DNA from 3 places in the Arthrobacter sp. UYCu723 genome. Region 1 is predicted to be linked to each of the others. Evidence: riboswitches for the same ligand, from Rfam matches in the RefSeq annotation. Region 1 holds a riboswitch; each other region holds the start of a gene.
What was found. A riboswitch is a leader RNA that binds a small molecule or an ion and turns the genes downstream of it on or off. The one in region 1 is predicted to bind cyclic di-AMP.
Positions count from the first base shown of each region.

Region 2: it holds a riboswitch for cyclic di-AMP, as region 1 does, so the genes downstream of both, ACVWZ8_RS17290 (hypothetical protein) here and ACVWZ8_RS04545 (aggregation-promoting factor C-terminal-like domain-containing protein) in region 1, are expected to answer to the same signal.
Region 3: it holds a riboswitch for cyclic di-AMP, as region 1 does, so the genes downstream of both, ACVWZ8_RS24320 (NlpC/P60 family protein) here and ACVWZ8_RS04545 (aggregation-promoting factor C-terminal-like domain-containing protein) in region 1, are expected to answer to the same signal.

Region 1 covers NZ_JBSSBW010000001.1:1,016,972-1,020,233, reverse strand. The annotation lists gene upp (uracil phosphoribosyltransferase) at 1-126, shown strand, start outside; gene ACVWZ8_RS04550 (VOC family protein) at 234-611, shown strand; gene ACVWZ8_RS04545 (aggregation-promoting factor C-terminal-like domain-containing protein) at 738-1,532, opposite strand; cyclic di-AMP (ydaO/yuaA leader) riboswitch at 1,531-1,690, opposite strand; partial or broken gene ACVWZ8_RS04540 (HAMP domain-containing sensor histidine kinase) at 1,931-3,262, opposite strand, start outside.
Region 2 covers NZ_JBSSBW010000001.1:3,688,353-3,691,614, forward strand. The annotation lists partial or broken gene ACVWZ8_RS17275 (DUF222 domain-containing protein) at 1-530, opposite strand, end outside; gene ACVWZ8_RS17280 (DNA alkylation repair protein) at 642-1,316, shown strand; gene ACVWZ8_RS17285 (hypothetical protein) at 1,332-1,586, opposite strand; cyclic di-AMP (ydaO/yuaA leader) riboswitch at 1,754-1,952, shown strand; gene ACVWZ8_RS17290 (hypothetical protein) at 1,957-2,706, shown strand; gene ACVWZ8_RS17295 (YnfA family protein) at 2,884-3,222, opposite strand; gene ACVWZ8_RS17300 (APC family permease) at 3,244-3,262, opposite strand, start outside.
Region 3 covers NZ_JBSSBW010000004.1:99,054-102,315, reverse strand. The annotation lists partial or broken gene ACVWZ8_RS24325 (heavy metal translocating P-type ATPase) at 1-496, shown strand, start outside; gene ACVWZ8_RS24320 (NlpC/P60 family protein) at 606-1,343, opposite strand; cyclic di-AMP (ydaO/yuaA leader) riboswitch at 1,347-1,543, opposite strand; gene ACVWZ8_RS24315 (heavy-metal-associated domain-containing protein) at 1,893-2,207, shown strand; gene ACVWZ8_RS24310 (heavy metal translocating P-type ATPase) at 2,277-3,262, shown strand, end outside.

The DNA.
Region 1 (3,262 bases):
GAGGAGCTCGCGGACGCCAACGTGACGATCGTCCTCGCCTCGATCGACGAGAAGCTCAACGAGAAGTCCTACATAGTGCCCGGCCTGGGCGACGCCGGCGACCGCCTCTACGGCATCGCGGGCTAGTACAGCCAGGCAGCCGCGTCGAGGACCCGGCGCCGAGGACCCGGCTATTGCCGGGACCGGCACGCGTTCCCTTCCGGAATCCCGCAACCCGCGCTAGCGTGTGGGCCATGGACTGGAAACTTGAACTCGTGTTTGTCCCCGTGTCCGATGTGGACCGCGCCAAGGATTTCTACGTCAACAAAGTCGGCTTCAACGCCGACTACGACGAGCGGCCCACGGACGGCATCCGCTTCGTCCAGCTGACCCCGCCGGGCTCCGGCTGCTCGATCGCCATCGGCGAGGGCCTCAACGAGGCGCCGCCAGGCACCGCTCCCAGCCTGCAGCTCGTGGTCAGCGACATCCAGGCCGCGCACAAGCAGCTCAAGGATAACGGCGTGGACGTCAGCGATGTCGATGTCCAGGACTGGGGCCACTTCGTCCATTTTGCCGATCCCGACGGCAACAAATGGGCGGTGCAGTACATCCCCAACCGGCCCAACGGCTAGACGCACCAGCGCACGTCCGTCCCGCCTCCGTCCACTGACAGCACTCAGCACGAAAGAATGCCCCGAACCGCAGGGATTCGGGGCATTCTTGCTGAAGCAGGTTCGTCCGGGAAACTGCCGGCTGGCTTAGTACCAGTTGTGCGCGTAATGGAAGTTCAGGGCGCCGCTGGGGGAGCCGTAGCGTTCCTTGACGTAATTGAGACCCCAGTTGATCTGGGTCCGGTAGTTGGTCAGGTAGTCAGCGCCGGAGCTCGCCATTTTTTCGGCCGGCAGGGACTGGACCACACCGTAGGCGCCGCTGCTCGGATTCGTGGCCGTGGTCTTCCACTCGGACTCCTTGGTCCAGAGCTTCATCAGGCTCTGCATTTCGCCGGGCCCCCAGCCGTAGGATTCCAGTTGCGATGCGGCGTAGGCCTGCGCCGCGGCGGGATCGTCAACGGCGACGGGAGTCGCCGCTTCGGGGGCCGGTGCGGGTGCCGCGACAGGTGCGGGGGCAGGTGCCGGAGCCGCGACAGGTACAGGTGCCGGAGCCGCGGCAGGTGCAGGTGCTTCAGCGGGCTTCACCTCCGCGGACTGGGCCTCGACGCTGGCGCCGGGGGGCACAGAGGTCTGGGCGTCGACGCGGACCCGTTCGAAGTTCAGGGGCGTCAGCGGGTCGGCAACGGTGGCCGACGCCTTGGAGCTGCCGGCGGCGGAGGGACCGTTGGCCGTCTCGGCGGCCTGACCGGCAGCGCCAACTCCGACGAGGACCGCGCAGGCGGTGGCAACGACGGCGGCGCGGCGGCCAGTGGAACCGATGCCCGCGGCAAACCGGGACAGGGCCGAGGCCGGCTTGGCTGACTCGGCGCGGTGGCGTGAATGCGTGGAGCGGGACTTGCCTGCAGCGCTGTCGGGGCGCGTTTGTACTTTGAATTCAGTCATGATGCCTCTCAAACGCCTGCGGAGTTAGCTGTCGGGTTCGGATGAGAAATCCGGCCGCACGGTGCTTCACGTGTCGGCTTCACCCCAAGGGTGCATAGATGCAGAATGCCCGGGAACTCTGGGTCCCCCGCCTCTGCCTGGTCCAGCGAATCCGGGAAGCGGCAGAGTTTGGCGTCCATCCGGATATACGGCGCCAGTGGTGGCCGCACTCTAAAAACCGTACAGGAGTTCCATCCGAGAGTCACATTTTGGTAACGGACATCACGACAGCGGAGTGTCGCCTTGTGCTCTTCCGCCTGGCCGTCGGTGCCGTTGCGCCGCCTGCGTGCCCACTCGACGCGCAGTAACGTCTAGCCGGCACGTAACCGTCGAACGGCGGTGGACGGACGCGACCGCGGCTAGGTCACGGGCGGGCTCGTGGGCAGGCGAACGGCGAACTCCGTCCGGCCTGGCCGGGAGGTGACCTCGACGGTGCCGCCGTGGGCCGCGACAATCGCCTGCACGATCGACAAGCCAAGCCCGCTGGTCCCCTCGGCAGTGGTTGCCGTCGTTGCCGGGGCGGGGGCCCAGGGGCTGCGGGAAATCGCCGAACGGGAGGTTGGCGCCGTCGTAGCTGCCGGATTCTTCCGCGCGGCGTCCGCGCGGGCAAAGCGTGAAAAGACCTTATTCATGAACTGAGGGGGGATCCCGTCCCCGTTGTCGGTCACCGTGACCACGGCGCTTCCATCGGCTGAACGCATCACTCCGGTCACCACCGTCGTCCCGGCCCCGGTGTGCTTGCGCGCATTGGACAGCAGGTTGGCCAGCACCTGATGCAGCTGGGCGGAGTCGCCGCGGACCACCACCGGCTCTTCGGGGAGTTCCAGTTGCCAGACGTGATCCGGGGCCATGACCTTCTCGTCACTGACGATCTAGATCGCCAGCTGGGTGAGGTCCACCTCGCTGAGCTTGAGGGGCTGGCCCTCGTCCAGGCGGGCCAGCAGCAGCAGATCCTCAACCAAGGTGGTCATCCGTTCGGACTGGCTCTGCACCCGTGCGAGGGACTTCTCACCGTCCGGCGTGAATTGCTCGGTCATCCGCATCAGCTCGGTGTAGCCGCGGATAGCGGTTAGCGGGGTCCGCAGCTCATGCGAGGCATCGGCCACGAACTGGCGCACCCTCATTTCGCTGAGCTGCCGCGCCTCGAGCGCGTTGGAGACATTGTCCAGCATCTGGTTCAGCGCGTATCCCACGCCGCCCACTTCCGTGCCACGATGGGCGGCCGACGCCGGCACCCGGACTGCGAGTGCCACCTCGCCGGCGTCGAGGGGGAGTCGGGAGACCTTGGTAGCCACCTCGGACAGCTGTTCGAGCGGCTTCATGGTCCGGCGGATCAGTGCCGTGCCGGCGAGACCGATGACGATGAGGCCGCCGGCAGACACCACCACCATGGTCCACACGAGCGAAGCCAGGGTGTTCTGCTTTTCCGCCAGCGGCAGCCCGGTGACGATCACGTCTCCATAGGGGGTCCGCCCGGCAGTGAGCCGGTAGCCGCCGGCCGAGAGCGTACGGTCAACCGGGACGCCGTTGGGCGTGAGTCCGAGGAGGACGTGGTCGTCATCGGGGGAGAGGCTCTTCCGGGTGGCGTCCCCGGCGAGGAAGCCGGCCCTGCTGACGGCGCCACCCAGGATCCGCGCGTTGAGCGTACCGATGCCCTGGCCTCGGGCCTCCAGCGGATCGGTGCGTCCGCC
Region 2 (3,262 bases), 2.7 Mb from region 1:
TCCCCGGCGCCGGCGAAGGTGCCGGTGTCGGCGGCGAGCCGGGCGTCGACGTCGCAGCGGTCCGCCGCACTCAGGCAGGCGGTTTCCTTCACGAGGAGGGTGGCGCGCCATTCGTTGAGCTGGCCGGTGTGCAGGGCGGCGAGGGTGTGCGGCATCTCGGTGACGAGCGCTTTCGCCAGGCCCAGGAGCCGGCCGCCGCGGGCGGGGGATTCGCGCCGGGCCAGGGCGATCTGCGCCGCGACCCCGGCGCCGAGCTCTGCCGCCGGAACGCCCTGCGCGCGCTGGGTGCGGCGCTGGGACAGGTCGAAGGCGACCGCGATGCGGGCCTGCAGTGCGGCCGCGGCGGACTTCAGGTCCTCCAGCTGCCGGAGCTGGTCGATCAGCCCGGCACCGCCGTCGTCGTCGGAGGCGCGGGCGTGACAGGGGCGGACAGTACCGAGAAGGCGGGCGACATCCGTGACCGTAACGCCGCTTCCAGCGCCGCCATGTCCTCCCGGAACCACCACTTCGGGCTCCCGCTTGCCGTCCATGAACCCAGTCTTCCAGCGGGGTCAGACAAAAAGACCCGGCAGAATGAGCCGCGAGATAGGCCACCGAGAAACCGGCGCGGCGACCCCACAACAATGCGAAAGAATGGTCCCATGAGCGACGCCGGCGAGTTTATCGATTCCTCGCTGCAACGCGAAGGGTCCTGGCCCCGGGCGGACGAGTTGCAGGCACGCGTGGGCGGCGATCTGCGCTTCTATGGCGCCTCGGTCGGAGCGGTGCGCGGAACTGTCCGCGACGCGCTGCGCCGCCACCGCGAGTTGCTGCATGATGACATCACCGCGCTGAGCTCAGAACTTTGGTCCGTACCGGTTTTCGAGCGACGGCTGGCGGCCGTGGTCCTGCTGCAGTCCAAGGTCCGCATGCTGGACAACGCGGACCTGACCCGGATTGAAGGCTTCCTGAGAACCGCGCAATTGCGGGAGCTGGCCGATCCGCTCGCCGTCGACGTCGTCGGCCCACTGGTTTCGGGACTGGACCTGCTGGGCAGGGTGCGAGCGGACAGCGTGCTGGACCGCTGGGCCCGGGAACCTGACGTCTGGCTGCGCCGCGCCGCCCTGCTCTCGCCGCTCCGGGCGCTCCGGGCCGGCGGGGGAGACTGGCGCAAGTTTGTCGGCCATGCGAAGGCGGCGCTGGCCGTCTCACCGGGGCACGACGCGGACGCGGACGCCGATACCGACGCCGACCTCCTCCGGGAGGCAGTCGCCGTGGTGCTCGACGACGTCGCGAAACACCGGCCAGAGCTGGAATTCACGGCCACCGGGACGTGACGGAAGCGTCCCGCATCAGCTGTCGGACCGTCGCTCCACAACCGCGTAGGCCTTGCCATCCAGGAACTGCCAGTCCGTGACCACCATAAAGCCGAGTGCATCCACACGGTCGTTCAGGACATGGACGTCGAAACCGCCGTCGCGGGGCTCAGCGTCCCAGGTTGAGACGCGGACTTCCTGGCCTTCGAGGATCAGCAGCTCGGTGTTGACGTCAAAATCCTCCTGAGGCTGATCGCTCAGCTGGCAGATGGCGACAGAGTGGATGTTCATTTCGGGCCTCCGCTTCAGGGATCGCTGCTGGCATCATCCTATGCCTGAGCCCGGCGATGCCGAGGGAAAAAGCCCCGGGTGGACCCCGGCCCCGTTACCTCAATGTGACATTCCGTGATCATCCCGTTACCGTTGTTAGGTGCCTGTTGTCTCCGATACGGGCGCTCCCCAGCCGATTGCCTAACTCTGCCGCGGCCCGGGGTAACTCGCATCAACGTCCGGCAGAGACGGGGAAACCACTTTTTGACCAGCTGATATGCAGGTCTTGGGGTGAAGCCGCACGGCCCGCCACGCGGGCCCCGAGTGCGGCCGGGTGCCTCCCATCCGAATCCGACAGCTCACCTCGCAGGCATTGGGAGAGGCTACATTCATGACTTCAAGCAATACTTCCGCGCGCCATCGTGGCGCCACCACGAGCCCGCTTTCGGCAATTTCCTCCGCATTTGCGGGCAATGCAGGCACCATCGGCCGCCAGGCTGCCGTGATCGCCGCAGCGTCCGGTCTGGTACTCAGCAGCGCCATGGCCGCCAACGCGGCGCAGGCACCCGCCGAGCGCAACTCCGCACCGGCGTCGTCCGTTGACGTCAAGGATCAGGTCTCCGCTCCGGTCAACGCGGATTCCACTGTTCAGATCGCCTTCGAGCGTCCGGCCGTGGTCTCGACTCCGGCGCCCGTCGTCGAACAGCCCAAGCCGGCTGCAGCTGTCCCCGCCGCCGCCCCGGAGCTTGCCGCAGCCCCTAAGGCTACCGTGCAGGTCCAGGCAGCTGCCCCCGCCCCCGCCGCTGCCCCGGCGGCCGGCGGCGTCAGCGGCGCGCTGCTTTCGGCCGCCTACGGCCAGGTTGGAATCACGCAGGACTGCACCGCGATGGTTGAAAAGGCCCTCGGCGCAGCCGGCATTCCGGTAGGCGACATCGGCCCGGCGGCGTTCCTCAAGTACGGCAAGGTGGTGGCGACTCCGCAGCCGGGTGACATGATCGTCCAGTCCGGCCACGTTGCCATCTACGCCGGCAACGGACAGGCCGTCAGCGGTGGCATGAACGGTGTCAACGCAACCATGGCGCACCCGCTGTCGTGGCTCACCGCCACCGGCCCCGTGACGTTCGTCCGCGCCGGGGTCTGACGCAAGGCTAACGTGCAGGGTTTTACGCAGTAGGATAACGAGCCCAGCGGCTTAAGCGGCCGGTGATCAGTTGCCTTGGGGGCAGCGGATCACCGGCCTTCTGCGTGCCCGCCCGCGCTGCAAGACCGGCACCCGCGCTGCAGGCCCGGCACCCGCGCTGCAGGCCCGGCACCACGCCTAACCAGAGTTGCGCGGTGCGAACATGATGACCGCTACTCCAACCAGGCAGATCGCCGATCCCGCGATGTCCCAGCGGTCCGGCCGGAAGCCGTCGAAAACCATTCCCCAGGCCAGCGACCCTGCGACGAACACGCCTCCGTAGGCGGCCAGGATCCGGCCGAAGTGCGCGTCCGGCTGGAGCGTCGCGGCGAAACCGTAAATTCCCAATGCGAGCACCCCGAACCCGGCCCACCACCAGTCCTTGCCCTCCCGCACCGACTGCCACACCAGCCAGGCGCCGCCGATCTCCGCCGCGGCGGCCAGCACGAACAACAGGACGGTTTTTGCGATAGTCACCGACTCATCATCGCAGCGTGGTCAGGGATTCCGGGTTGTC
Region 3 (3,262 bases), on a different contig from region 1:
CGCCGCCGCCGTAGCCGCACAGGTGGGCATCCCGGCGGCAGATGTGATGGACGGAGTCCTGCCCGAGGGCAGGGTAGAGGCCGTCCGCCGGCTGGAGGCCGGCGGAGCGATCGTGGCGATGGCCGGTGATGGGGTAAATGATGCTGCCGCCTTGGCCCAGGCTGATCTTGGCATCGCGATGGGCAGCGGAACCGACGTTGCGATCGCGGCCGCGGACCTGACAGTGATGGGAAGCGACCTGGGCCAGGTCGCGGACGCCATCGAGCTCTCCCGGCGGACGCTGGCCACGATCAAGACCAACCTGTTCTGGGCGTTCTTCTGCAACGCCGTCGGCATCCCGGTCGCGGCCCTGGGTCTGCTTAATCCGATGATCGCAGGAGCCGCGATGGCCGCCAGCTCCGTCCTGGTTGTCACCAACTCCCTGCGGCTGCGCCGCTTCACCGCTCAGAAGTCTTCCGCGGCGCCGACCACGCCGGTACTGGTACCCGTCCGCTGATCAGCGTCAGGGTGCCTTCTGCGGGATGTCCGATCCGTCGGTGGGCATGGAGAAGGCCGGTGATTCGCTGCCCCCAAGGCAGCGCATCACCGGCCTTCACGTTTCTTATTTAGCCGGCGCGGACGAAGGTGACTGAGCCTTTGGCTGTCATCCAGGTCAGGGGGTGGACGGCGGTTTCGTTCTTGCCGTTCAGGCCGGAGCTGAGGACCTGACCGTTGCCGACGTAGATTCCAACGTGGCCGGGCTGCATGACCATGTCCCCGGGCTGGGGGTCCGTGACGACGGTGCCGTAGTTCATGAACTGCATCGGTCCAAGGTCCCCAACGGGGATCCCGGCAGCATTAAGGGCGTTCTCCACCAGTCGTGTGCAGTCCTGGATCATACCGATCTGGGCGTAGGCGGCCGAAACCATGGTCGCGTTCACCCCTCCCACGGCCGGCGCAGCAACCGGCGCAGCAGCTGGGGCGGGGGCTACGGTGATCGTGGCTTTCGCCGGCGCGGCCTCGGGGGCGGCTGCAGGCTTGGGTGCCTCCACGACGGGGGCCGGTGTGGTGCTGACGGCGGGACGCTCGTAGGAGATCCTGACGGTCGCGTCGGCGCTCAACGGCGCCGGAGCCTGACTGGTCACCTCAAGGTTTGAAGCCGGTTCGGCATCGCGCTGCGCGGGGGCATCTGCGGCCTGCGCGGCGATACCGCTGGTCAGGACCAGGCCGGAGGCAGCTGCGATAACGGCCGCCTGGCGGCCTACACCTCCGGAGTTGGCGGCGACGGTCCTGGACAGGGCCGCGAGCGGGCTTGCCTGGACGTTGCCCGCGCGGTGGCGGCCGTGAGTTCTGCGAATGGACATGAAGTGGCCTCTCCCAATGCCTGCGAGGTGAGCTGTCGGATTCGGATGGGAGTCACCCGGCCGCGGTCCTGCACCAAATGCAGTACAGCGGCTTCACCCCAAGGCCTGCCCGAAGCAGGCCACAAATTGGGTTCCCCGTCTCTGCCGGACGAAATATGAGATCGGATCCCGGGCAGCGGCAGAGTTAGGCAATCAGCTCGGGAGTGCCGCCCTCGGAGAAAACCGGCAGGGACTCGACCGTACAGGACACCCACCCCATTGTCACATTTGAATAACGGGGCCAGCCGAGGGCGGAGAACCCCTGCCCGATGACGCAACCCGAACCCGGCCTGCCGGTCTAAACAGAGGGCACGCCGCGGCCCGGCCGCTCACGCCTGTTGTTCGATTTCCTCGGGGACGCCGACATCCGCCTTGCAAAATATACCCCCTAGGGGTATTCTTTGGGTGTTGCCAGTGAAGTGGTTTGTCCAGGCCCGTGCAATTTCGGCCCTTACAGCCGTTCAACCCCAGCACCTCATGACACCTCTCTTGCAAAAGGACAGAACTGATATGAGTGCACCCCAGGTCCGGACCGAACTGCCCATCGTTGCAGCTGAAACCGCAGGGTGCAGTTGCTGCTCCACCCCGTCAGCGAAGCAGCTGTCACCCCAGGCAGAAGGTACGGAGTACTCCGTCACCGGCCTGACGTGCGGGCACTGTGTCCAGACCGTTGAAAAGGCAGTCTCCGCGCTCGACGGCGTGACGTCGGCCGCCGTCGAACTCGTCGCCGGCGGGACCTCCCGCCTGAGAGTCTCCGGGCCCCACACGGAAGCAGCCGTCCGGGACGCCGTCACCGCCGCGGGGTACAGCCTCAGCAGCAGGTAGTCCGACTACGGCCCTGAGGACAGCTCTGCTGACGCCGTCAGGGAACACTCCCCCAACAGGAGGGCAACGATGGAAAACCACCACAATCGCGACGACGGGGTGGACCACGCCGGCCAGCAGCATGGTGTTCACGACGACGACCACGCGGTCCACAACCACGGGCAGCACGCCGGGCACAGTACCGCCATGTTCAAGAACAGGTTCTGGCTCACCCTGGTCCTGTCCGTGCCCGTGGTGTACTTCAGCCCGATGGTCGGCCACCTCCTGGGCTACATGCCGCCGGTGTTTCCCGGCTCAACCTGGATCCCGGCCGTACTGGGAACGGTGATTTTCGTCTACGGGGGCCAACCGTTCCTCAAGGGCGGTCTGCAGGAACTGAAGACCCGGAGCCCCGGGATGATGCTGCTGATCGCGATGGCCATCACTGTTGCGTTCGCAGCGTCCTGGGTCACTAGCCTTGGCCTGGGTGGATTCGATCTGGACTTCTGGTGGGAACTGGCGCTTCTGGTCGCGATCATGCTGCTGGGCCACTGGATTGAAATGCGGGCCCTCGGCTCCGCGCAGGGAGCCCTGGACGCCCTCGCGGCCCTGCTCCCGGATGAAGCAGACCGCATCACCGACGCTGGCACCGAGACCGTACCCGTCTCCGAACTCCGCGAAGGCGACACAGTCCTGGTCCGCTCCGGCGCTCGGCTGCCGGCCGACGGAACCGTCGTCGACGGCCAGGCGGAAGTGGACGAATCCATGATCACCGGCGAATCCAAGACCGTGCCCCGCGCCCCGGGTGACGCGGTGGTGGCCGGCACAGTCGCGACGGACAACACCATCCGGGTCAGGGTGACCGCCGTCGGCGATAACACCGCTCTGGCCGGCATCCAGCGGCTGGTGGCCGAAGCCCAGGCATCTTCGTCCAAGGCCCAGGCGCTGGCCGACCGTGCCGCGGGGCTCCTGTTTTACTTCGCGGCAGGCGCGGGCATCATCACCTTCATCGTCTGGACCCTGCTGGGCAGCGTCCCGGAGGCAGTCACCCGCACCGTCACTGTGCTCGTGATCGC